Regions from separate parts of the Clostridium sp. LBM24168 genome, predicted to be linked through region 2. Evidence: riboswitches for the same ligand, from Rfam matches in the RefSeq annotation. Region 2 holds a riboswitch; the other holds the start of a gene.
What was found. Region 2 has a riboswitch for glycine ahead of ACSVC9_RS10045 (ACT domain-containing protein). Riboswitches for the same ligand answer to the same signal wherever they lie in the genome.
Positions count from the first base shown of each region.

Region 1: it holds a riboswitch for glycine, as region 2 does, so the genes downstream of both, ACSVC9_RS03195 (amino acid permease) here and ACSVC9_RS10045 (ACT domain-containing protein) in region 2, are expected to answer to the same signal.

Region 1 is NZ_CP196861.1:649,044-661,181, forward strand. It holds gene ACSVC9_RS03180 (MerR family transcriptional regulator) at 1-629, shown strand, start outside; gene ACSVC9_RS03185 (YdbC family protein) at 1,461-1,709, shown strand; gene ACSVC9_RS03190 (phospholipase D-like domain-containing protein) at 1,766-2,557, shown strand; glycine riboswitch at 2,950-3,036, shown strand; gene ACSVC9_RS03195 (amino acid permease) at 3,293-4,675, shown strand; partial or broken gene ACSVC9_RS03200 (zinc transporter ZupT) at 4,747-5,462, shown strand; gene ACSVC9_RS03205 (carboxymuconolactone decarboxylase family protein) at 5,678-6,052, opposite strand; gene ACSVC9_RS03210 (MerR family transcriptional regulator) at 6,133-6,507, shown strand; gene ACSVC9_RS03215 (DUF1287 domain-containing protein) at 6,504-6,890, shown strand; gene ACSVC9_RS03220 (DUF1287 domain-containing protein) at 6,925-7,230, shown strand; gene hcp (hydroxylamine reductase) at 7,371-9,017, shown strand; gene ahpF (alkyl hydroperoxide reductase subunit F) at 9,091-10,617, opposite strand; gene ahpC (alkyl hydroperoxide reductase subunit C) at 10,630-11,193, opposite strand; gene ACSVC9_RS03240 (ATP-dependent DNA helicase) at 11,403-12,138, shown strand, end outside.
Region 2 is NZ_CP196861.1:2,043,156-2,055,293, forward strand. It holds gene ACSVC9_RS10035 (response regulator) at 1-639, opposite strand, end outside; gene ymfI (elongation factor P 5-aminopentanone reductase) at 758-1,501, opposite strand; glycine riboswitch at 1,708-1,803, shown strand; gene ACSVC9_RS10045 (ACT domain-containing protein) at 1,911-2,180, shown strand; gene ACSVC9_RS10050 (DUF711 family protein) at 2,223-3,581, shown strand; gene ACSVC9_RS10055 (HD-GYP domain-containing protein) at 3,748-4,494, shown strand; partial or broken gene ACSVC9_RS10060 (hypothetical protein) at 4,500-4,547, shown strand; gene ACSVC9_RS10065 (hypothetical protein) at 4,569-4,805, shown strand; gene ACSVC9_RS10070 (ATP-binding protein) at 4,822-6,063, opposite strand; gene ACSVC9_RS10075 (response regulator transcription factor) at 6,070-6,765, opposite strand; gene ACSVC9_RS10080 (TetR/AcrR family transcriptional regulator) at 6,839-7,402, opposite strand; gene ACSVC9_RS10085 (multidrug efflux MFS transporter) at 7,551-8,756, shown strand; gene ACSVC9_RS10090 (ABC transporter permease subunit) at 8,856-10,085, opposite strand; gene ACSVC9_RS10095 (ABC transporter ATP-binding protein) at 10,087-10,974, opposite strand; gene ACSVC9_RS10100 (hypothetical protein) at 11,007-11,777, opposite strand; gene ACSVC9_RS10105 (RNA polymerase sigma factor) at 11,770-12,138, opposite strand, start outside.

The sequences.
Region 1 (12,138 bases), 1.4 Mb from region 2:
TAGATAGGCTCCAGCAAATACTTTTCTATAGAGAATTTGGAATAAAATTGGATGATATTAAAAGCATTATAGATTCTCCCTATTTTGATAGGGCAAAGGCACTTAAAAAGCATCATAATAAACTTCTTGAAAAGAAAAGGCATCTGGATTTATTGATTTCAAATGTGGAGAAAACAATTGAATTTATGGAGGGGAAAATTAAAATGTATGACAGTGAGAAATTTGAAGGCTTTAAAGAAAAATTCATTTATGATAATGAAAAAAAGTATGGGAGAGAAATCAGAAAGCAATACGGAAATAATATAGTGGATAGGTCGAATAACAGGTTAAAAAATATGACCCAGGAGGAATATAAACAAGTTAGCAATCTTGAAAATCAAATCTTTGAGACTTTGAATAGAGCTTATAAAACGGGTGATGTTTCAGGAGAATTGGCTCAAAAGGCGGCTGACTTGCATGCTAAGTGGATAAGCTTTTATTGGGGAAATTATAATAAAGAAGCTCATGCATCCCTCGCACAAATGTATGTGGATGATAGCAGGTTTAATGCATATTATGATAGAAGTCAACCTGGAACAGCAAAGTTTTTAAGAGATGCAATCTTAATTTATACAAAAATAAAAAAATAGCAGTAATTTAATAAAAGCATTCGGCATCTGTTTGAATTGAGTGTTCTTTATGGTTAAATAATTATAACCTAATTTATAATTTGGCAAGATTAATGCTCATCTAAAATATAATATCTGCTCACTGTCTTCCTTTAAGATTCTACCATGATAGGGTATAACCTGTTATGGATATATAAGGAGGGCTATAACAATAGTTGGTATAGTTATGTGCTATGTTAAAAGATTTATTGATTCTAAGAAAAGATTAATCTAGGAACAGCAGGTAAAGAAATTTAACTGGGAAGGAGCTTTAAAACACAGCAAGTTCTGGCGGTAATGATACTACTATAACTCCGGCAAGTAGTAATTCTGCTAAAACTACAGATACATCTAAACAAAAGGCAGAAGATAAAAAATATAACTATGACAAATTTTTAAAAAATGAAATGGTTGCTACTTATGACCAGGTTAAAAAGGTTATTGGAGAAGGCAACTTACTTCACAAACGAGTTTATTAGGTACTAAATCGGAAGTATATTTATGGTTCAATGTGGATGGATCTAATATGAATGTTACATTTAGCAATGGCGTAGTAGATACTAAAGCTCAATTTCAATTAAAATAAATATTAAAGTGACAAACTCCAGCTTGATTTTAGCTGGAGCTTTTTAACATTGGTGACAAAATGATGACGAATACCAGCAGTTTTAAAAGTGATCTAATATATTTAAACAACTAATTAAAAAAGAAGCCCCGAATTTTGGTAGCCATTAAAAAATGGAGTATATTGTAAAACACTACATTATAATTTAGCACGGATTGATACTTTGGTTGTCGTATAAAGAAATTGGAATGAATATACGATATAATATTCATAATAGAAAGGATCGTTTTTTGTATAGTATTTCCCAAGGTTTAAGAGGGTGGGAAAAAGAGGTAAATGTTATGCGCTGGAATGGCAGAAAGGCTAAGGTAGATATTAGAGACTGGGATGGAAAACATGAGAAAATGGGAAAGGGAATAACTTTGGATAGAGAGGAAATATTAAAGTTAAGAGATTTGCTGAATAAGATTGATATTGATGAACTGGATGTAAAATGAAAAATTTATTTTATATGAGTTAAAGATCCAGGTATCTGAAAAGGAGAAATGTGATTTTGATTGAAATTATAAATAAGCCAATAAACGATAGATTTTATAATTTGGTTTCGAACAGCAAATCAACAATAAAATTATGCGCACCTTATGTTAAAAAAAATATAGTGAATAATATATATGATAATATTAAGGGAAATAATGTTAAAATAGAATTTATTTCAAATTTTAGTATGCCCAACTTTTATAAGAGATCTTCTGATATAGAAGCGTTTAAAATTGCAATAGAACATCAGGACAAAATATATAATTGTCAAACACTTCACGCAAAAATTTATATTTTTGATGAGGAATGTTCAATTATAACTTCATCGAATTTGACTCTATCAGGATTTAAAAAGAATCTTGAATATGGAGTTTTTATAAGTGATACTAATTTGGTCAATAGAACGGTTAAGGATTTTAGAAATATCTGTAATGATGAGAATACAGGTAAAATTAATTCAAAGAAAATAATGGATATTGAAAATATGCTGAGAAGTTTTCCAGAATATAAAGATATTGATTTAGAAAATCACAAGGATACTGAAATTGATAGCCTTCTAGATATAGATGTAGATATATTAAAAGCAAATCTGAATAATTGGCAGAAACTTGTACTTGATGTTATTAATTTAGTTGAAAAATGTGAGTTTTCACTTGATGATATATGTAATTATAAATATGTATTTTCGAATGCTTATCCAAATAATAATACTATAAGAGCAAGTATCAGGAGAAATCTTCAGGAATTGAGAGATTTAGGATTAATAAAATTTAGGGGTAATGGAAAATATAAGAAGCTTTGGAGCTGATTAAATCTGAATCAAAGTTATAATATGAATACATTTTTAATAATTAGTTGATAATGGCTATCATTTACGTGGGAAATATGACATAGTTAAAAAATGTTAAAATAAAATTGAGGTACATAAAAAAGTATTTTTAAAAGAATATTTTTCTTTTTATTTGCTGTTTTTTAATATATTATATTCATTTTATTATTTCATGATTATAACAATTATGAAATGATGATGTCCAATTTTCATTTAAAATGAAGAAATTATTGTAATTTTATCGAATATGTATTAGTATATAACAGTAAAAACAATAATTCAAATGAAGATAGTGGGAGAGTTATGGCTATAGCCATTCACCGAAGAAGTAAATCTTTCAGGTACCTATTTAATTAGAGATGACCGCTATTGGATGAATCCTTGGAGAGACTCTAAATGAGCACCGAAGGAGAAAGCCGCAGGGTAAAACTCTCAGGTAAAAGGACAGGGGAAAGGTAACATATCTTAATTTATATCTTATCTATTCCCATTTATATCTCTAATCACAGAATATTTATATATGGAAAGGTATTTTTATCATGTACCTTTTTACTAAAACGGAGGGATAAAATGGATTTTATATTATTCAGAAGGACATTTTCATCATTATCAATTGAAGCTGGAGTTTGTTTTACCGCATGTCTATTATTACTTAAATGACAAAACAAGAAAGTGTAAACTTAATTATAGTAATACTGGAAAGGCGGAATATATATGTCGGAAAATCAAAATTTATCTAGAGGATTGAAAAATCGTCACGTTCAATTACTTGCAATTGGAGGCGCAATTGGTACCGGGTTATTTCTTGGTTCAGGAAGGTCCATTCACTTAGCCGGCCCATCCATTTTATTTGCATATACTATAACAGGGGTAATTTGTTTTCTTATTATGCGTGCACTTGGTGAATTACTGCTTTCTAACTTAAATTATCATTCTTTTGTAGAATTTGTACATGATTACCTGGGAGATGGAGCAGCATTCATTACTGGGTGGACTTACTGGTTTTGCTGGATTTCACTTGCCATGGCAGATTTAACGGCTTCCGGACTTTATATACAATACTGGTTCCCGAATGTGGCTCAATGGGTTCCAAGTCTTATAGCTCTTATAATTCTGTTAATTATGAATCTTACTACAGTAAGGTTGTTTGGTGAAATGGAATTTTGGTTTGCTTTGATTAAAATTGTTGCTATTTTAGCGCTAATTGTAGTTGGTACATTTATGATTATTAAAGGATTTTGTACAAATGCTGGTATATCCAGCTTTGCAAATCTCTGGAAATATGGTGGCTGGTTTCCAAATGGAATAAATGGTTTTATACTTTCTTTTCAGATGGTTGTATTTGCCTTTACGGGGATTGAATTAGTTGGTTTAACAGCTGGTGAAACTGAAAATCCTGAATATGTTATTCCAAAAGCTATTAACAATATTCCAATCAGGATTATTATTTTCTATATTGGAGCACTTACTGTTATTATGAGCATATACCCTTGGAATTCAATCGATCCAGCTAAAAGTCCATTTGTACAGGTATTTGCTGCAGTGGGGGTAGCAGCAGCAGCTAGCGTTATAAATTTTGTTGTGCTGACATCAGCTGCGTCTGCTTGCAACAGCGGTATTTTTAGCACAAGCCGTATGGTTTACTCTCTCGCTAAAGAAAATAATGCACCTAGGTCAATGGAGAAATTAACTTCTCACAGGGTACCTTCTAATGCTCTACTTTTCTCTGCTGCTGTTATTTTGATATCGGTTATTCTAAGCTATATTATGCCTGAAGGTGTGTTTGTACTCATTACAAGTATATCAACATTTTGTTTTATCTTCATTTGGGCAATTATAGTTGTCTGTCACTTAAAGTATCGAAGAGCTAATCCTGAACTTGCCGCTAGGAGTAAGTTCAAAATGCCATTTTACCCAATTGCCAACTATGCAATTTTAGCGTTTATTGCTTTTGTAATAGTTGTATTAGCACTCAATAAGGAAACGCGTGTAGCCCTATTTGTGACACCGGTTTGGTTTATATTTCTTGGAGCCATTTATAAAACAATTAAACCTAAGAAGAAAAATCAGGAAGATGCTGAAACAGACTTAGTATAGGATAAAAACCGATAAAATGAGAAATTGTATATGCTATAATTACTTTATTATTGATATAGCGGAGGTTTAACATGAATAACTTGTTTGTAGCATTTGCATTAACCATTTTTGCCGGTTTGTCTACGGGAATTGGAAGTACTTTGGCTTTTTTTACTAAAAAGACCAATACCAAGTTTTTAGCAGTAAGTCTTGGATTTTCTGCAGGTGTAATGATTTATGTTTCAATGATTGAAATATTTTTTAAAGCTAAAGGTTCCCTTGTATCTGAATTCGGAATAAAGATGGGGTCATGGATTACTGTAATTGCATTTTTGGTGGGATGTTTTTAATTGCGTTAATCGATAAAATTATTCCAAGTTATGAGAATCCACATGAATTTCATGAAATAGAAGATATGGATGAAGTTAAAAGTGGTGTTGATGACAACTTAATGAGGATGGGAACATTTACCGTATTGGCTATAGCTATTCATAATTTTCCTGAAAGAATAGCAGTATCGGTTCCTTTATATTTTGCCACAGGGAACAGAAAAAAGGCATTTATATATTCATTTTTATCTGGGCTATCGGAACCTTTAGGTGCATTTATTGGATATTTAGTATTATTGCCTTTCATGAGTGATTCCACATTTGGCATACTCTTTGCAGCAGTAGCCGGCATAATGGTATTCATATCCATAGATGAATTATTGCCAGCTGCTGAAAAATATGGTGAACACCATTTGTCTATATATGGATTGATATTTGGCATGATAGTTATGGCTGTAAGCCTGCTGTTGTTTATCTAATCAGAGTTCATACTGTAAATAAGTAAAAATTAAGAAGCAAGAGGTCAATAGATGAGAAAAAAGTTTTTTATAGTGTTTCTGGGATTGATTTGCCTAACTATTGCAGGATTTGAATAGATATATGAGGAAATAAATAAGAATTTGGTATACTGAATTACCTAAAAAAAGAGCACTGTAAAATTTGAGTATTAATAGTACGGTGCTCAGTGATCATTTTATAGACTTCTACTTAGGAAAACATCCTTTGCAACTGAAACGGCATTTAATACTTTTGGAAAGCCTAAATATGGTATGCACTGTATAAAAACTTCAATTATTTTTTCCTTTGATATTCCCACATTTAATGCTCCATTAATATGGACATTTAATTGTTTTTCACATCCGCCCAGTGCTGCAAGCGTAGATAAGGTAACCAGCTCTCTCTGTTTTAAGTCCAATGATGGCCTGGTATAGATATCGCCAAAAGCAAATTCAATAATATATTTTCCTAGATCCGGGGCAATATCTTTAAGTGATTCTACTACCTCTGTACCTCCTGTTCCATCAACTTCTTTTAATTTATTTACTCCCAATTCATAACGACTTTTCATGATTGAATTACCTCCCTGTGTTTGATAATATTATGTTACATGCTGGAGTTAACTCCATGTCAAGAGGTAGGTGAAGGTATTTGAATTATCATATTGGAGAATTTTCTAAAAAAGTTGGATTGAGTATTGATACATTGCGCTATTATGAAAGAATTGATTTGATCCATCCTGAAAGAGATGATATCAATAGACGGATATATTGTGAAAAAGATATATCCTGGCTTAATTTTATATCTAGATTAAAAGCTACAAATATGCCCATTAAACAAATCCAATATTATTCTAAGCTTAGATATATGGGAGATAGCACTTTGAAAGAACGTTTAAAACTATTGGAAAAACAAATGGATAGGCTGCATATTCAGAAAAACAACATAGAGGATAACATATTACATTTGAAGCAAAAAATTGGCATTTATAAGGAAAAAATTAAGAAGCAAGAGGTCAGTAGATGAGAAAAAAGTTTTTTATAGTATTTTTAGTATTTATTTGTTTAGCTATTGTAGGACTTGAGTTTTTTACACATAAAAATATGTTTTATAGTAAAAATGCAGCAAGGATAAAAAATAAGAATATGACTGACAATAAAAACAATGAAACAATTGATGAAAAGTTGAAAAAAGTAATAGTACTGAAGAATTCGGATAAAGACAAAGATGGAATAAAGGATCAAGAGGATATACTACTTGGGGCGAGAAAAGAAGCACATAAAAAAGTAAAATATAAAAGTGGTTATTATATAGGAGGATATCCTCCGGAAAACGAAGGGGTATGCACTGATCTGGTGTGGAGAGCTTTTAGAAATGCAGGATATGATTTAAAGGGTATGGTTAGATGAGGATATAAGGAATAATCCTGGAGACTATAAAAAAATTCAGGGTAAATCGGACCCAAATATAGATTTTAGAAGAGTGCCAAACCTCTATGTTTATTTAAAAAAATATGCATCTAGTATTACTACCGAGCTTAAACCTAATAATATAGATAATTTAAAACAATGGCAGCCGGGAGATATTTTAACCTTTGATCACAGCGAACATATAGCTATAGTTTCCGATAAAAGGACAGAAGATGGTATTCCATATATAATTCATAGTACATCGCCTTATGCCAGAGAGGGTAATGAAATTATGCAATGGATGCCAAAAATAACAGGACATTTTAGATTCCCAAGATAATAGCCGTAAAATATCTATATTGAAAGATATCTTATTTATATATTTATAAAAATAAATAATTCTTGTAACATATGTTACGGAAAATTATTTAAAACCCTGTTAATATAGACTCATAAAAAGAAATAGGGAGGAGCATAATTATGGAAAATAAGATGTTTTGCTATCAATGTCAGGAAACAGCAGGATGCACAGGTTGTACTAAAGTAGGAGTATGTGGTAAAAAACCTGAAGTAGCAGCTATGCAGGATTTGCTTGTATATGTAACAAAAGGAATATCTGCAGTTACTACAGCACTCCGTGATGAGGGAAAGAAAGTAGACAGGAAAGTAAATCATTTGATAACATTTAATCTTTTTACAACAATAACAAATGCAAATTTTGATGAAGATGCAATAGCTTCGAGAATTGTTGAAACTTTAGAGAAGAAGAGAGAATTGCTGGAACAGCTGGATAATAAGGATGACCTTCCAGAGGCTGCAACTTGGGATAGCCTGGATAGGAATGGATTTGCAAAAAAATCAGCTGGAGATGAAGTTGGAGTTCTTTCTACTAAAGATGAAGATATAAGAAGTTTGCGTGAATTGATTACTTATGGAGTAAAAGGACTTTCTGCATATACCAAGCATGCAAATGTTCTGCTTCAAGATGATGAAGAAGTTGATGCATTCATACAAAAAGCATTGGCGAAAACACTGGATGATACTTTGACTGTAAATGATCTTGTAGCACTGACACTGGAAACAGGTAAATACGGTGTAAACGGCATGGCACTTTTAGACAAGGCAAATACATCTGCTTATGGAAATCCTGAAATCACAAAAGTGAATATAGGAGTTAGAAATAATCCAGGTATACTTATTTCAGGTCATGATCTTAGGGATATGGAGATGCTTTTAAAACAGACAGAAGGGACAGGTGTGGATGTATATACTCATTCTGAAATGCTTCCAGCTCATTATTATCCAGCATTCAAGAAGTATTCTCATTTTGCAGGAAACTATGGGAATGCATGGTGGAAACAAAAAGAAGAGTTTGAAAGTTTCAACGGACCTATTCTCATGACGACAAATTGTATAGTCCCTCCCAAAGACAGCTATAAGGACAGGCTATATACTACTGGTGCTGCGGGATTTCCGGGATGCAAACATATTCCAGGTGAAATAGGTGAAGAAAAGGACTTCTCAGAAATTATCGAATATGCTAAAAAATGTGCTCCTCCTACTGAAATAGAAAAAGGGAAAATTGTAGGTGGGTTTGCACATAATCAGGTTCTTGCACTGGCAGATAAAGTTGTGGAGGCAGTTAAATCAGGTGCCATAAAGAAATTTGTGGTCATGGCAGGATGTGATGGAAGAGCCAAATCGAGAAATTACTATACCGATTTTGCAAAAGCTCTTCCAAAGGATACGGTAATCCTTACTGCAGGATGTGCAAAATATAAGTACAACAAGCTTGACCTTGGTGATATTGGAGGAATACCGCGCGTGCTTGATGCAGGTCAGTGTAATGACTCCTATTCTCTTGCAGTAATTGCATTGAAATTGAAAGAAGTTTTTGGACTTGATGATATCAACAAACTTCCTATTGTATACAATATTGCATGGTATGAGCAAAAGGCTGTTATAGTTTTATTGGCATTGCTTTATCTTGGCGTAAAAAATATTCACCTTGGGCCTACACTGCCTGCATTTCTTTCTGCAAATGTAGTAAAGGTACTGGTTGAGAATTTTGGAATTTCAGGTATAGGCTCTGTAGAGGATGACATAGAACTTTTCTTTGAAAAATAAATAAGTAATAAAATCATATTAGGACAAGAAGAAAGTTGCCATATCACATAATGTGATATGGCAGCTTTTTAAATTAGTTTCGGATTAGGTAATCAAATGCGCTTAAAGCTGCAGTTGCACCTGATCCCATAGAGATTATTATTTGTTTGTATGGACTATTTGTACAGTCTCCTGCGGCAAATACCCCGGGTAGGTTTGTTGCGGCATGGTTATCTGTAACAATTTCACCATGTGGATTACGTGTTATGATTTTATCAATCCAACTAGTATTTGGAACAAGGCCAATTTGAACAAATACACCCTGTATTTCAATATGATGTTTTCCTCCTGTAGAGCGATCAATATAGGTAATGCCATCTACCTTGTCACTACCAGTAATTTCTTTTGTCTCAGCATTATTTATGACAGTTACGTTAGGCAAACTGCCAAGACGGTTTTTTAGTACAACATCAGATTTCAGTTCAGGCATATATTCAATAATAGTTACATGATTTACAATTCCAGCCAGATCAATGGCTGCCTCGACTCCGGAATTGCCACCACCGATAACAGCTACATTTTTCCCCTTAAATAAAGGACCATCACAATGGGGACAATAGGTTACACCCTTATTTTTTAGTTCTTTTTCACCAGGTACACCAATATCACGCCATCGGGCACCTGTTGAAATAATTGCAGTTTTACTTTTTAGTACGGGTCCATTTTCAAGCTGGACTTCTATTAGTTCATTCTTTTTTAAACTTACGGCACGCTGAGATGTAATTATATCTACATTGTATTCTTTAACATGTTCTTCAAGGTTTGCAGACAGTTTTGAACCTTCAATGTATTTTGTACCTATAAGATTTTCAATGCCAACAGTATCCATAACCTGGCCACCAAAACGTTCGGCGATAATTCCAGTGCGGATGCCTTTTCTTGCTGCATATATTGCTGCACTTGCACCAGCTGGCCCACCTCCCACAATGAGAACATCATAGGGGTTTTTATTGATAATCTTTGATGTTTTGGTACTGCCAATTTTTGAAAGAATATCCGTAAGCGTCATACGTCCTGTGCCAAAGTGAGTACCATTTAGATAAATGGATGGTACAGCCATAATGTTTTTGCTCTCTATTTCTTTTTTGAAAACTGCACCATCAATCATAGTATGCTTAATATTGGGATTCAGGATACTCATAAGATTAAGTGACTGTACAACCTCTGGACAATTGTTGCAACTTAAGCTGACGTAGGTTTCAAAATTATAAGTGCCCTTTATATCTTTAATTTGCTCAATTGTTTCATTATCAATTTTTGGAGCTCTTCCGCTAACTTGTAGGAGTGACAGTACTAGTGAAGTAAATTCATGACCTAAAGGTACACCTGCAAAAACTATTCCAGTATCTTCATTAGGACGGTCAACACTAAAACTTGGAGTTCTCTGAAGCTTGTTTTTTTTTACCTTGATCCTAAGTGACATATTAGTGAGTTCATTTATGAGAGCCAGCATGTCCTTAGATACACTATCTGATCCAGCACTAACTTTAAGAAGAACATCACCCTCCATCAATTTAAGATATTGTGATAATTGTGATTTTATATCTTCATCCAAAATCATTTATAGCACCCCTTAAATTTTCCCTACAAGATCAAGACTTGGCTTAAGGGCTGAAGATCCTTCTTTCCACTTAGCAGGGCAAACCTCACCTGGATTGTTTCTAACATATTGTGCTGCTTTTAATTTATTGACAATAGTGTTGGAGTCTCTTCCTATATTGCTGGCATTAATTTCTATAGCCTGAATTATACCGTCCGGATCAATGATAAAAGTACCACGATTGGCAAGCCCTTGATCTTCAATGAGTACATCAAAGTTTCTTGACAGTATCTGGGAAGGATCACCGATCATGGTGTAAGTGATTTTATTTATAGTTTCTGAGCTGTCGTGCCATGCCTTGTGTGTATAATGAGTATCTGTTGAAACAGAATATACTTCAGCACCAAGTTCTTTCAATGTTTCATAATTATTTTGCAAATCTTCAAGTTCCGTTGGACATACAAAGCTGAAATCAGCTGGATAGAAAAGAACTACACTCCATTTCCCTTTGAAATTTGCCTCGGTAATATCTGTAAATTTTCCATTTTGATAAGCAGTTGCCTTGAAAGGCTTTACTTCAGTTCCAATTAATGACATACTAACTACCTCCTAAAATTTGAAATTAATATTTTGTTTATTCTATTTAAATGAAAATAATAATCATTATCTCTATGTATTAATTATTATATAGTATCAAAAAAAAGTCAATAGCTTCTGAAAAATTTTTTATATTTTTTTCTTGTTTGGATATTTCCTAAAGTATATAGTAAAATAATAGATAAATGTACTTTGAAAGAGTTGGTTTTATGGATTGTAGTAAAAAAGATATAAAGATATCTGTAAGGAATCTAGTAGAATTTGTATTCAGATACGGGGATTTAGATAATAGATTTACAAGCAATGCGAGAGCTGTTGAAGGCACAAAAATACATCAAAAACTGCAAAAACAATATAAAAGTAGAATTAAAGAGAAAGATGGTATACAGCAGTACAATTCTGAAGTATCATTGAAATGTGAAATAGAATACAAAGAGTTCAGATTTTTAGTAGAAGGTCGTGCAGATGGAATAATTGTACAGGACAATTGTACTATAATAGATGAAATAAAAACAGTTGCCAAACCTCTTGACATTATAGATGAGAATTACAATCCAGTGCATTTTGCACAGGCTAAATGTTATGGATACATATATTCGGTTCAAAATAGTTTAAGAGATGTATATATTCAATTGACTTATTACAATATAAATGATAACAGAATTAAATTTGTGAAAAAAAAGTTTTGTATAGATGAATTAAAAAAATTTTTTCTTGAAGCTCTGGATAGATATTATAAATGGGCAAAATTTAAGGATGAGTGGGAGAATATAAGGAATATTTCAATTGGGAAATTGAAGTTTCCATTTAAGAAATACAGAAAAGGACAGAGAGAGATGGCTGTTGCAGTTTATGGAACTATAAGAGATGGCAAGAAACTGTTTGTCCAAGCACCTACCGGTATAGGAAAGACGATTTCTGTAATTTTTCCGTCCATAAAAGCTC
Region 2 (12,138 bases):
AACTGATATAAATGTAGAAAGTCCATATTTTTCAAATAAATCCGGAGTTTTAAAAAATTGCCTTAAATTTTCATAGAGAATATCCATAAAAATTAGATAGCTGTCCTTAACTTCTATTTTTTCGTCTGTTTTTTTCACGTTCAGTTTCACTAAACTTGACATAGCAACCGATAATTTAGTATTTTCAACTTTAGCCTTTTCTATCTGTTTATTAATATACTGTTGAAAATTCAAATATTTTATTTCTCCAGAATCGTTATCATTTTTATAGGACTTAACAAGCTTTCTTATTCTCTCAATCAACATCTTAGTATTGAAAGGCTTTAAAATATACTCGGAAGTACCTTCCTTTATACATTTTATAAATGCATTTCTCGTATTTAATTTAGTAAGTATCATAACAGGAATATTTAATTCTTTTGCTTTAATTTTTTTAAGTATTTCAAATCCATCCTCAGTGCTAAGGCCAACTTCCAATATTATAAGACTTATGTCTTCCTTATTATCGGAAAGCTTATTAAAAAAATCAAAGGAGCTGTTTGATTCACACACTTCCAACCCCATATTTTCAACTGTATCCTTAACCCTGTATCTCATATACGCCATGTCATCCAATATTATAACTTTATCCATAATCATTCCATTCATCCTAATTAATAATTTTTGTAGTCGTAAATACCTATATGTTAATTATCGAACAATCTTCCTAATTTTTAATACACATTTTAATACATATAAAAAATAAATTTTATATGTATCAAAGCATTCCTCCATCCACAGTTATAACCTGACCTGTTACATATTTAGAAGATTCACTGCATAGAAAAGCTACAATTCTGCTTATATCTTCGGTTTTCCCAAATCTACCTACCGGTATCTCACACATCAGGTCATCTTTTTCCTCTTTACTGAGCCAGTCATTCATGCGTGTATCAATGACTCCCGGTGCTACTGCATTTATTCTTATATTTGACGGAGCCATTTCCTTTGCAATGGATTTAGTAAATGAATTTACTGCCCCTTTGGCAGCTGAATATACAGTCTCACAGGAAGCACCTACATTACCCCATATAGATGATATGTTTACTATATTCCCATCTTTTCTTGGAATCATGTACTTTAATGCACAATGTGTACAATTAAATACCCCTTTCAAATCAATATCTATCATTTTATTCCACTGTTCTTCCTGCATGTCTACAAAAAGCCCTATGTATGATATCCCTGCATTGTTTACAAGTATATCAATTTTTCCCATGTATTTAACCGTATACTCCATCAACTTTTTTACATTTTCATATATACTGACATCACATTGAATTGCTACAGCTGCAGCTCCATAATTCTTTATTCTACTTACAGTATCCTCTGCTTCAGCTTTGCTATTCTTGTAATTTACAACGATATTAGCGCCACATCTAGCAAGTTCAACAGCTATAGATTTTCCTATACCCTTCGATGCCCCTGTCACTACTGCTACTTTACCGCACAAATTCTCCAATTAAGAATACACTCCCTATATTTAATAATAAATACTTTCTTGTATTATTATACACTAAATTATTTTGAATTTTAAATATTTCACTATTATCAATTATATATTTTTTGCAGAGGTTTTTTATTTGCGTTGATTTTAACAATATGTTATAATTCTTTCTATAATTTTAATATCGGATGAAGATAATTGAATTTATAAAGACTATTATCTGACGTACCTCTGGAGAGACTCTATTTGGGGCGCCGAAGGGGAAAGCTGGAATTGATTCTGGTGAAACTCTCAGGTAAAAGGACAGGGATTTTATTGGGATGAATCTTGATTCCCATTCAAAGTTGATTTTCCAGAGACTAGTCATTTAGTCTCTTTTATTTTTCTTCAAATGATATATCAATATAAAAAGGGAGCGGTAAAAATGAAGGCTTTTATAACTGTACTTGGAAAGGACAAAGTTGGAATAATACATGAAATAACCTCAATATTATCTGAAAACAACATAAATATTCTGGACATAAATCAGACACTGATAAAAGGTTACTTCACAATGATAATGCTTGTAGACATATCCATGATGAAAGTTAGCTTTAATTCATTAAAAGATATCCTTACACAGAAAGCTGATGAAATAAAAGTTTCAATTAAAATACAGCGGGAGGATATATTCACATCCATGCATGAGATATAAGTATCATCTACAATATTAAATTATTATATAGAGGGTGTTTTAATGATTAATTCTAAAAATATAATTGAAACAATAAACATGATCGAAAAAGAAAATCTTGATATACGAACAATTACTATGGGCATATCTTTACTGGACTGTATAGACAGTGATGGTAAAAAATGCAGAGCTAAAATATATGACAAAATAACCAAATATGCTGAAAATCTGGTTAAGACTGCCAATGACATAGAAACAGAATATGGAATACCTATAATACATAAAAGAGTTTCCATTACACCTATTTCATTTATTGCCCAGGCAAGTTCAGATTCTGATTACGTAGAATTTGCAAAAACTCTTGATAAAGCTACTAAAACCCTTGGTATTGATTTTATAGGAGGTTTCTCAGCCCTTGTACATAAAGGCTATTCAAAAGGCGACAAAATTCTTATAGATTCCATACCTGAAGCCCTTGCTGTTACTGAAAAAGTGTGTTCATCCGTAAATGTGGGAAGTACAAAAGCCGGGATAAACATGGATGCAGTAAAGCATATGGGAACCATAGTAAAAAAAGCTGCCTATCTCACAAGGGAAAATGAAAGTATAGGATGTGCCAAGCTTGTAATATTTGCAAATGCAGTTGAAGACAATCCTTTTATGGCAGGTGCCTTTCACGGTGTAGGTGAGGCCGAGGCAATAATCAATGTAGGGGTAAGTGGCCCTGGCGTTGTCAAATGTGCACTTGAAGAAATAAAAGGTGAGAATTTCAATGTAGTTGCTGAAACTATAAAAAAGACGGCATTTAAAATAACCAGAATGGGCCAGCTGGTAGCTGGAGAAGCTTCCAAAAGGTTGAATATACCTTTTGGAATAGTTGATCTGTCCCTTGCACCAACACCTGCTGTAGGTGACAGTGTAGCAAGGGTTCTGGAAGAACTAGGTTTAGAAAGCTGTGGATGTCCTGGAACAACTGCAGCACTTGCCCTTTTAAATGATGCAGTTAAAAAGGGAGGTATAATGGCAGCTTCCCAGGTTGGCGGTTTAAGTGGTGCCTTTATACCTGTAAGCGAGGATGAGGGAATGATAAGTGCTGTAAATGCAGGTTCATTGAACCTTGAAAAACTAGAGGCAATGACCTGCGTATGTTCTGTGGGTCTTGATATGATAGGAATCCCAGGAGATACACCTGAAGCTACTATATCTGCCATAATTGCCGATGAAGCGGCTATCGGAATGATAAACAACAAGACAACCGCCGTAAGAGTAATCCCTGTTTATGGGAAATCCATTGGGGATGAAGCTAATTTTGGCGGACTTCTCGGTAAGGCTCCCATAATGCCTGTAAGTAAATTTTCCAGTCAGGCTTTCATAGATAGAGGCGGTATAATTCCCGCTCCAATTCATAGTTTTAAAAATTAGCCTGTTATAAACTGCAGTTAAATTCAGTGTATTTTACTGCAGTTTTTTTAATTTCTATCCTTTTAATACAAAATTTTGATATAAAATGTATTTAGATATAGAAAAAATCAACGATAATACACTAGTTGTTATATATTGCTAACTTAATTATCATGGGGTGAAATATATGCCATTAAAGAAAAAATTATTAAGAATTAATGAATTGAAACCGGGAATGGTATCTGCTTCCAATATTACCTTTCAAAACAAGGTGCTGTTGGCTAAAGATATCTCAATCACAAAATCCATAATAGATAGATTAAAAAAGAACTATATTGTAAATGAAGTAGAAGTTTACCTTGAGGATGATTTCCAACCTTTGATTCTCAAAATTGAAACTGTGCAGGAACTTCAAGATACATTCAATGAGTTATCAATAAACTTGGAAGACATGTTTTACACAATATCGAATCTTAAGGTTCCTGAAATAGATGAAATAAGACAATTTGCAAAAAAAATACAGGAAGAATTCAATTCAACCGGGATGGTTATTAGAAACATAGTATTTTATGGTAGTGGGAATGATACTATCTACAGGCACAGCATTAATGTAGCTGCTATTAGCAGTATACTAGGCAAATGGATAGATCTCGATGAAAATGAGATAAATCTATTGACCTATTCTGCAGTATTGCATGACTTTGGTAAAATCAAATTGGATAAACATATACTGTCAAAAGGATATAATCTTACTTCTGAAGAGTATGACATCTTTAAAAAACATACAACCATAGGATACAATCTCGTTAAAAAAATTCCATACTTGAGCAACTCCGTAGCTTATGGAATATTGATGCATCATGAAAGAATGGATGGCTCTCTGGATATCCTCTTGGCATTAAAGATGATAAAATACATAAATTTGCTAAAATAATAGCTATTGCTGATCTATTTGATGAAGTAAACTCAAATAGATATTATAAAAATATAAGCGGTCCTTTTGAGGCATTGAAAGTAATTCAGAATGAAAGCCTTGGTAAATTGGATTGTCAATATTCAACTATATTCTTAAATCATATAATAGACTATTATATTGGGGAAAAAGTTCTCTTAAATAACGAGCAATCCTATAAAGTCATTCAAGTCAATATCAATGATTTAACAAATCCCCTGTTACTTGACAGCAATGGATTCCTTGATCTAAGAAAAGAAAAAAATCTTTATATCAAAAGTTTAGTTATTTGATATAAAGATTTTACACCTAATATTTTAAAAATGTAATGGTGAATGTACTTCCCTCTCCTAGATTACTGCTGGCACTAATAATTCCATGATGTGATTCTATTATGGATTTTGCCAGTGCCAGACCTATTCCTATTGATTCTTTATTTTTGGAGGTCCTGGCTCTGTAAAATCTCTTAAATATATTAGGTAAATCTTCTGTTGATATACCTTCCCCGTCATCTGATATTATAATTCGTCTATATATTGGATTTTCAATAATATTTATATCTATATTTCCTCCCTCTGCTACATGTTCGACACAATTCTTAATAATATTGATAAACGCTTCGCAAATCCATTCCCTGTCATGTGGAAATACAATTTCACTTTCCTGACTTAAATTAATTTTTATTTTTGCACTTTTTATTTTTTCATCAAGTGCCTCAAGTGAATACATCACAGTTTCATTTAAGCTCTGTGATTCCATATTAAATTGAATTGCCCTAGCATCAAGTCTTGCAAGTCTCAATATGCTTTTAATAAGCCAATTCATCCTATACAATTGATTTCTGCTGTTAATTAAAAAAACATTCGATTGTTCTTTTGAGACCTGTTTATTTAAAAGAATGTCATTATAAACTATCATGGAGGAAAGAGGTGTTTTTAGCTGATGGGATATATCTGACAGCAGTTCAACCAAAAATTGCTTTTCCTTTTTAAGCTCACTTAGATTGTTTCTTATTATTTCTTTCATGGAATTAAATGAGATTGAAAGCTTTGAAAAATCTCCTTCTCTATCCTCTGCCATAGATATATCATAATCACCATCTATTATTTTTCTTGCACCAATATTCAGTCTTCTTATTCTCTCATAAAAATATCCATGCTGAATATAATTTAGAATGAACAATATAACGGTTACAGTAAAAATCTCTATAAATACAAAAAAATTATACTTTATATATGATTTATTAATATATGGGAAAAGTCCATTTTCCAGATCTTCAGTTAAACCATACTGTCCCAGTATCTGCTCTCCGTATATTTCATCCTTATCATCTGTTTTAGTTGTAATAGCCGGCATTATTTCTTTTATAATTTTGGGGTCATTTTTGCCCACTTTCGTGACAACAGCCCCGAAAGTCTTTATGTAATCCCTTTTTAAGTTATAATAATACATTTTCATAGTTAAAATCATAACAATAAAGAATATAACATTTAAAGATAAAAGAACTACAGAGCTCATTTTAAGCTCTGGATTAATAAAATATCTTTTCATATATATCTACTCCTTAATGACACTTTTGTTCCACATATATCCGAATCCTCTCTGAGTTACTATATACTCTGGGTTTCTAGGATTATCTTCTATTTTTTCTCTCATTCTTCTTATATAAACTGACAGTGTATTTTCATCAAAAAAGGATTTTTCACCCTCAATAAGCCTATTCAATATCTCATCCCTCTTCATGAGAATTCCAGGGCTATTTAAAAATATGAGAAGCAGCTTATACTCTTGTGCTGTAAGCACTAATTTTTTGTCACCTTTTTTAACCATGGCATTTGTAGTATCAACTGTTATATTCCCGCTTTGAAATCTGCTACCTGAAGATTCCTTCTTATAGTTTCTCCTTATTATAGCCTTTATTCTGGACAAAAGTTCTCTCACTCCAAAAGGTTTAGTTATGTAGTCATCTCCACCTATTTCAAGACCAAGCACAATGTTTACCTCCTCATCAAGGGCGGTTAAAAACACTATTGGGACATCACTTCTACTTCTTATGTATTTACACAGATCATATCCACTTCCATCAGGCAGATTTATGTCCAAAATTACGAGATGAAATTCTTCATCTTTCATAATTTCCTTTGTATCCTTAACCGTAGACACTTTAAAAACTTTATAGCCCTCATCATTTAAAGTAAATTCTATCCCGGTTGCAAGGGCGCTGTCATCTTCCACCAACAACAATTTATACATTGGACTCTACCTCACTATCAATAATAAATACAATTTTACCATTTCCAGGCTGATGATATCAATTAAGATTTGATTATCTGCCTTTTTTAATGGAAAAAATAAAATCATCTATAATAAATTCAAAACTATCCTCCACATCAGGTTTATGCTGAAAGTATCCAAGAAAAGTTAATGATACAAATCCATGCAAAATGCTCCTCAATTCGCGGCTTTTATGAACCAAAATCACCTTATTATCTATATAAAAATTCAGAATACTTCGAATAATGCTCATGGTTTCTCGTGCCATACTATTTATTTTCTCATCTTTCGTACTGGGAATATTCATGAAAAGTTTATAAGCCTCTCTGTTTTCAAAAGCAAAATTTCGATAAATACGAGCAAATTGCCTGATTGCGTCCTCTCCACTTTTACCTACAAGTCCCTGCATCAATTTAAAATTTAATATACGAATAACATATACTGTCATCTCTGTTTTAAGAGCATCCATGTTATTAAAATAATTATATAAAGACGGATATTTTATATACAGTCTGTCTGCAATCTTCTGAAAGGTAACTTTATCAAGGCCAATTTCCTCAGCTAGTGTAAAAGCAGCCTTAATTATTTTTTCAGCAGTCAGGTTCCTTTTTTGCATGAATATATCTCTCCTTACATTTATCTATAAACATAGTTTAACATTACAATTCACGCTTATCAACTTTTAAACTATATTATTATTTGATAAATTATAAATTATAATTTATAATTATATTTAATAGCAATAAAGAAAGGTCAAGAGTTATATGAAATTATGGAAAAAGAATTTAATGGTTTGTTGGTTTGGAATGTTTGTGACAAGCATAGGAATGAGTCAAATTGCTCCCGTATTGCCTTTATATATAAGACACATGGGTATCTCCGAGACTTCTTTAATTGAACAATTTTCAGGAATTGCATTTGGTGCCACATTTATAATTTCAGCTATTTTTTCACCAATTTGGGGTCATGCTGCTGATAAATTTGGGAGAAAACCAATGCTTCTTCGTGCAAGTCTTGGTATGTCAATAGTTATAGGAAGCATTGGCTTTGCACATAACGTATATGAGCTGATAGGATTGAGATTGCTTCAGGGTGTTATAACAGGCTATAGCACCGCCTGTACTACATTGATTGCAACCCAAACGGATAACGAACATGCTGGGTGGGCTTTAGGTACACTTTCAACCTCAAGTATTTCAGGTTCTTTACTCGGACCGGTAATTGGCGGTTTTATAGAAGAAAATTTTGGATTGAAGAATGTATTTTTCATAACAGGTGCTTTACTCTTAATTGCATTTATCATAACAGCCTTATTTGTAAAAGAATCTTTCACATATCAAAATAAGAAGGCACTAAATATTAAAGAGGTATGGAACAGTATACCAGATAAAGACTTGACTATTGTAATGTTTATTACAACTTTCATGTTAACAATGGCATTATACTCTGCCGAGCCAATTATAACTGTATATGTCACTCAACTATTACATAATTCAAATCACGTTGCATTGATTGCCGGGATAACATTTTCAGCTTCAGGTTTTGCAAACATAATCGCAGCTCCACAACTGGGAAAACTTTCAGATAAAATTGGTACTCAGAAAATTATACTGACAGCTCTTATAGCAGCAGGATTGATTTTTATACCACAAGCAATTGTAAAAAGCCCATGGCAGCTTATGGGCCTCAGATTTTTATTGGGACTGGTAATGGGTGGACTTAACCCTTCTGTAAATGTATTAATCAAAAAAATCACTCCAGATTTTCTTACAGGTAGAATTTTTGGATTTAATATCTCAGCACAATATTTAGGAGTATTTGGAGGTTCAATTTTAGGAGGACAGATATCTGCTTATTTAGGTATAAGATATGTATTTATTATTACAGGTACGTTACTTTTAATAAATGCAGTATGGGTTTATTTCAAGGTGTATAAAAAACTTAGTTTTAATTATAGTCTACGAAATTAACATTATACCACCAGATATAATTAAAAATCAGATAATCCTTAAGTTTAGATGGAGTTACTCATAAGGACTGCCTTTCTCCACCTGAACCTTTTGCTCAGCTTAAACGGATTCATGCCTGCAATAGGATAAAACTGTAAGAATTAGAAACAAAGGAACAGCAGCAGCCGATGCGGTAATCATTACATAGGGTGACCAGAAGCTGTGGGATCCCAAGCTGAGAAAATTAAGTTCTGTCAAATTAACCCCGAAACTGTTTCCCATTCCTGTCCCTCCTGAAGGCAGAATAACCCTCAGCCAGTTCATTACATTACTTCCTGAAATGGAGGAAATTATGAGAGGCAACAGGCAGAATACAATAGCCAATATCATCGAATTCATTGTGTTTCTGCAGTTTGCAGACAGAAACAGCGTAAAGCTGACAGTGGCAATAAGTGTAAGAAGGCCTGCAGCTGCAGTGATCATCTCAAATTGACCTACATTTATGGCAGGAAAGCAGATGGCTCCCACACTTTGAATTGAAGTTTTTAAACTGTCCCACCCGAATACACTGTTTTCAACCAAAAGGAAGCTGGAAATACATACTGCAAAGGTTATGCCACAGATAAGGACAGCAGAAATTATCCTGAATACAGCAAGCTTTGTCCTGCCGTATTTGGTACATCTGAGTATATTATCCGATCCTGTCTGATATTCCGTGGAAAATATTGGTGCAGTGATAAATGTACACAGGAACACCAGCAGGAAGATCAAGATGATGAGGTAGCTCCCCGCATCGCTGCTGCCAAAACCATAGGTGAATTTGAAGGGCTTATCCACTTTTTCATAGATGGCAAGAGCCTGTTTCTGTGAAGAAGGCTGAATAACTCTATTTTTTATCTGCCAGGCGTATTTTTTATAGAAATTCTGTGCCGCTTCTCGGGGAGAAATCTTGCTTAAATCCGCAGGTGCCTTGGTCTGTGGATCTGCATAGACACTTTCCAGGCTATTTATTATATGTTGAAATGGAAGTATTTTTTTATCATGAATTTCCTGGGGAACATCGAACTTATAAATACTTCCGTACTTCTTTGCAACCTCCTGATAATTTTTAACTGCCTTTTTTATTTTATCCGGTGTAATATCCCCTTGAACTGTAATCTTCTTCATAAGCTGTACGGCTTTTATTCCTGAAACCGTGACACTGTTTCCATTCTCATTTACATAACTGCAATTTACAAAGGATATGGGAAAATAGGCCAAGGCTCCAGAAATTAGAATGGACGCCAGCAGCAAAATCCAGGTGGAACGGGTTTTCAATACCCTCTTCAATTCCAAATAAAAAATATTCATGTCAAATTTTCTCCTTTCCCATTTCCTGTTGTGGAAACAGCCATAGATACAGATCTTCCAGCCTTGGTGCAGCCTGCTTTGAATCAGGTATATCTGGAGTATCCGACAAGTACCTTATGGAAAGATTTCCATCTTTTTCGTTTAATATATTTACAATACGGACAGTTCTCTCATAACAGATGAGCTGTTCAGGTGGTATTATGCTCTCCCATACTCTGCCTTCAACAGTTTTCACAAGTTCATCAGTAGTTCCTTCTGAAATGATTTTTCCATCTTTCATGATGGCATTGCAGGTTGCAATGTATTCCACATCGGAGACAATATGGGTAGAAACAAGTACAATTCGATCTCTGGAAAATTCAGAAATAAATTTACGGAATTTCACACGCTCTCCCGGATCAAGGCCGCTGGTTGGTTCATCCAGGATCATCACCTCTGGATCATTTAAAAGTGCCTGTGCAATACCTACACGTCTTTTCATACCTCCGGAGAGTTTAGAGATTTTCTTTTTTCTCACTTCAGTGAGAGTAAGAACTTGGAGCAGTTCATCTATTTTAGTTTTTGTATGGTTTTTGGTAAGACCTTTCAGAGCTGCAACATATTTCAGGTAATCAATCACTGTAAATTCAGGGTAGAAACCAAAATCCTGGGGCAAATAGCCCAAAATGTCACGGTAAGCTCCCTTTAGCACTCCAATTTCAATTCCATCATACAATATCTTTCCTGAAGTCGGGGCGGTAATGCCTACCAGCATCTTTATCAGGCTGGTCTTTCCTGCACCATTTGCACCAAGAAGTCCCCATACACCAGGTGATATATTCAAGCTCACATTGTCAACAGCAGTTTTATCTTTATACTGCTTGGTCAAATTACATATTTCAAGTTCTATTTTTATCACTCCCTTGATTGATTTTGTATATTTTAACAAATACAGATCCTATTGGATTTCACTATTAACTTATATATCTGAAAAGCAAGAACTGCTGCAAAAAAGGCACTGAGCACAATCCACCCGGTTAAAGCTGCCTGGTAATAAGCCTGGGGTAACAATGTGTGAAACAGGGACTGCAGCAGTAATATAAAAAAGCAAAAAATTTCACAGGCAAACATATTATACTGACTGCAGCTACTCCAGAGAATGAAAATGCATCCACAGCAAGACACCAGAAAAGGCAGCAGCAGATAAAAAATTACTAAAACAGTGGAAATATTTACTTCACTAAATGTTACAAGAGAAACAGCCATAAGGAAAATACCGTCACCAAGACCAATCACAATGAGTCTTCCTGCCAATAATCCGTGCATTGACATAAATGCAGCTGCCTCCACTTCCTGCATCTTGTATTTATAAGATCTGTATAAAAATGGAAGGCCGGTCATAGTTGTGAAAATTGCAAACAGACAAAGCAGATCTGGCATATGGCGGGTTGCAATATACTTGAAGTCCTCCTGAAAAATTGTAGTGACCAGCAGACACATAAAAATCAATATTGATCCCTGAAATAGCCAAATTCTCCGTCCAATAAACGGGAGCTGACGAAGTAAAAATTCCAGATAGCCAATTCTCTCTCTTGACCTGCGCTTTTGATATTCACTATTTGCCAAGCTGATAGTTTTCTCAAGCTGTTCCTCATGATATACAGCAGATATATTCAGAGCTTTTTTTAAATCCAGACATAATCTTTTATTCATGAGCACCTTCTCCTTTCTTGATATTTCTTTCAATTTTCTTCAGTGCTGATCTCAGTCGGGACTGTACCGTCCGAAGTGGAATATTTTCTATCTCTGCAATTTCCCTCAAGGATAAATCCTGGGCAAAACGCAGCAGTACAATTTCCCTATGTTTTTCAGGAAGTTTCTGCACTAGATCCTTCAAGTCCAGATCAGCCTCCGCCTCTGCAAACCCCTTCTCCATATAGGACAGGTCTTGTGGCAGAGGTTCCGTTCTCTTTTTTCTCCAGATATCTGTGCATACATTGGAAGCTATTTTATAGATATAAGCTTTAAATTTTCCACTGTGTACATACTTTTTAAAATAACGTGCCACTTTTAA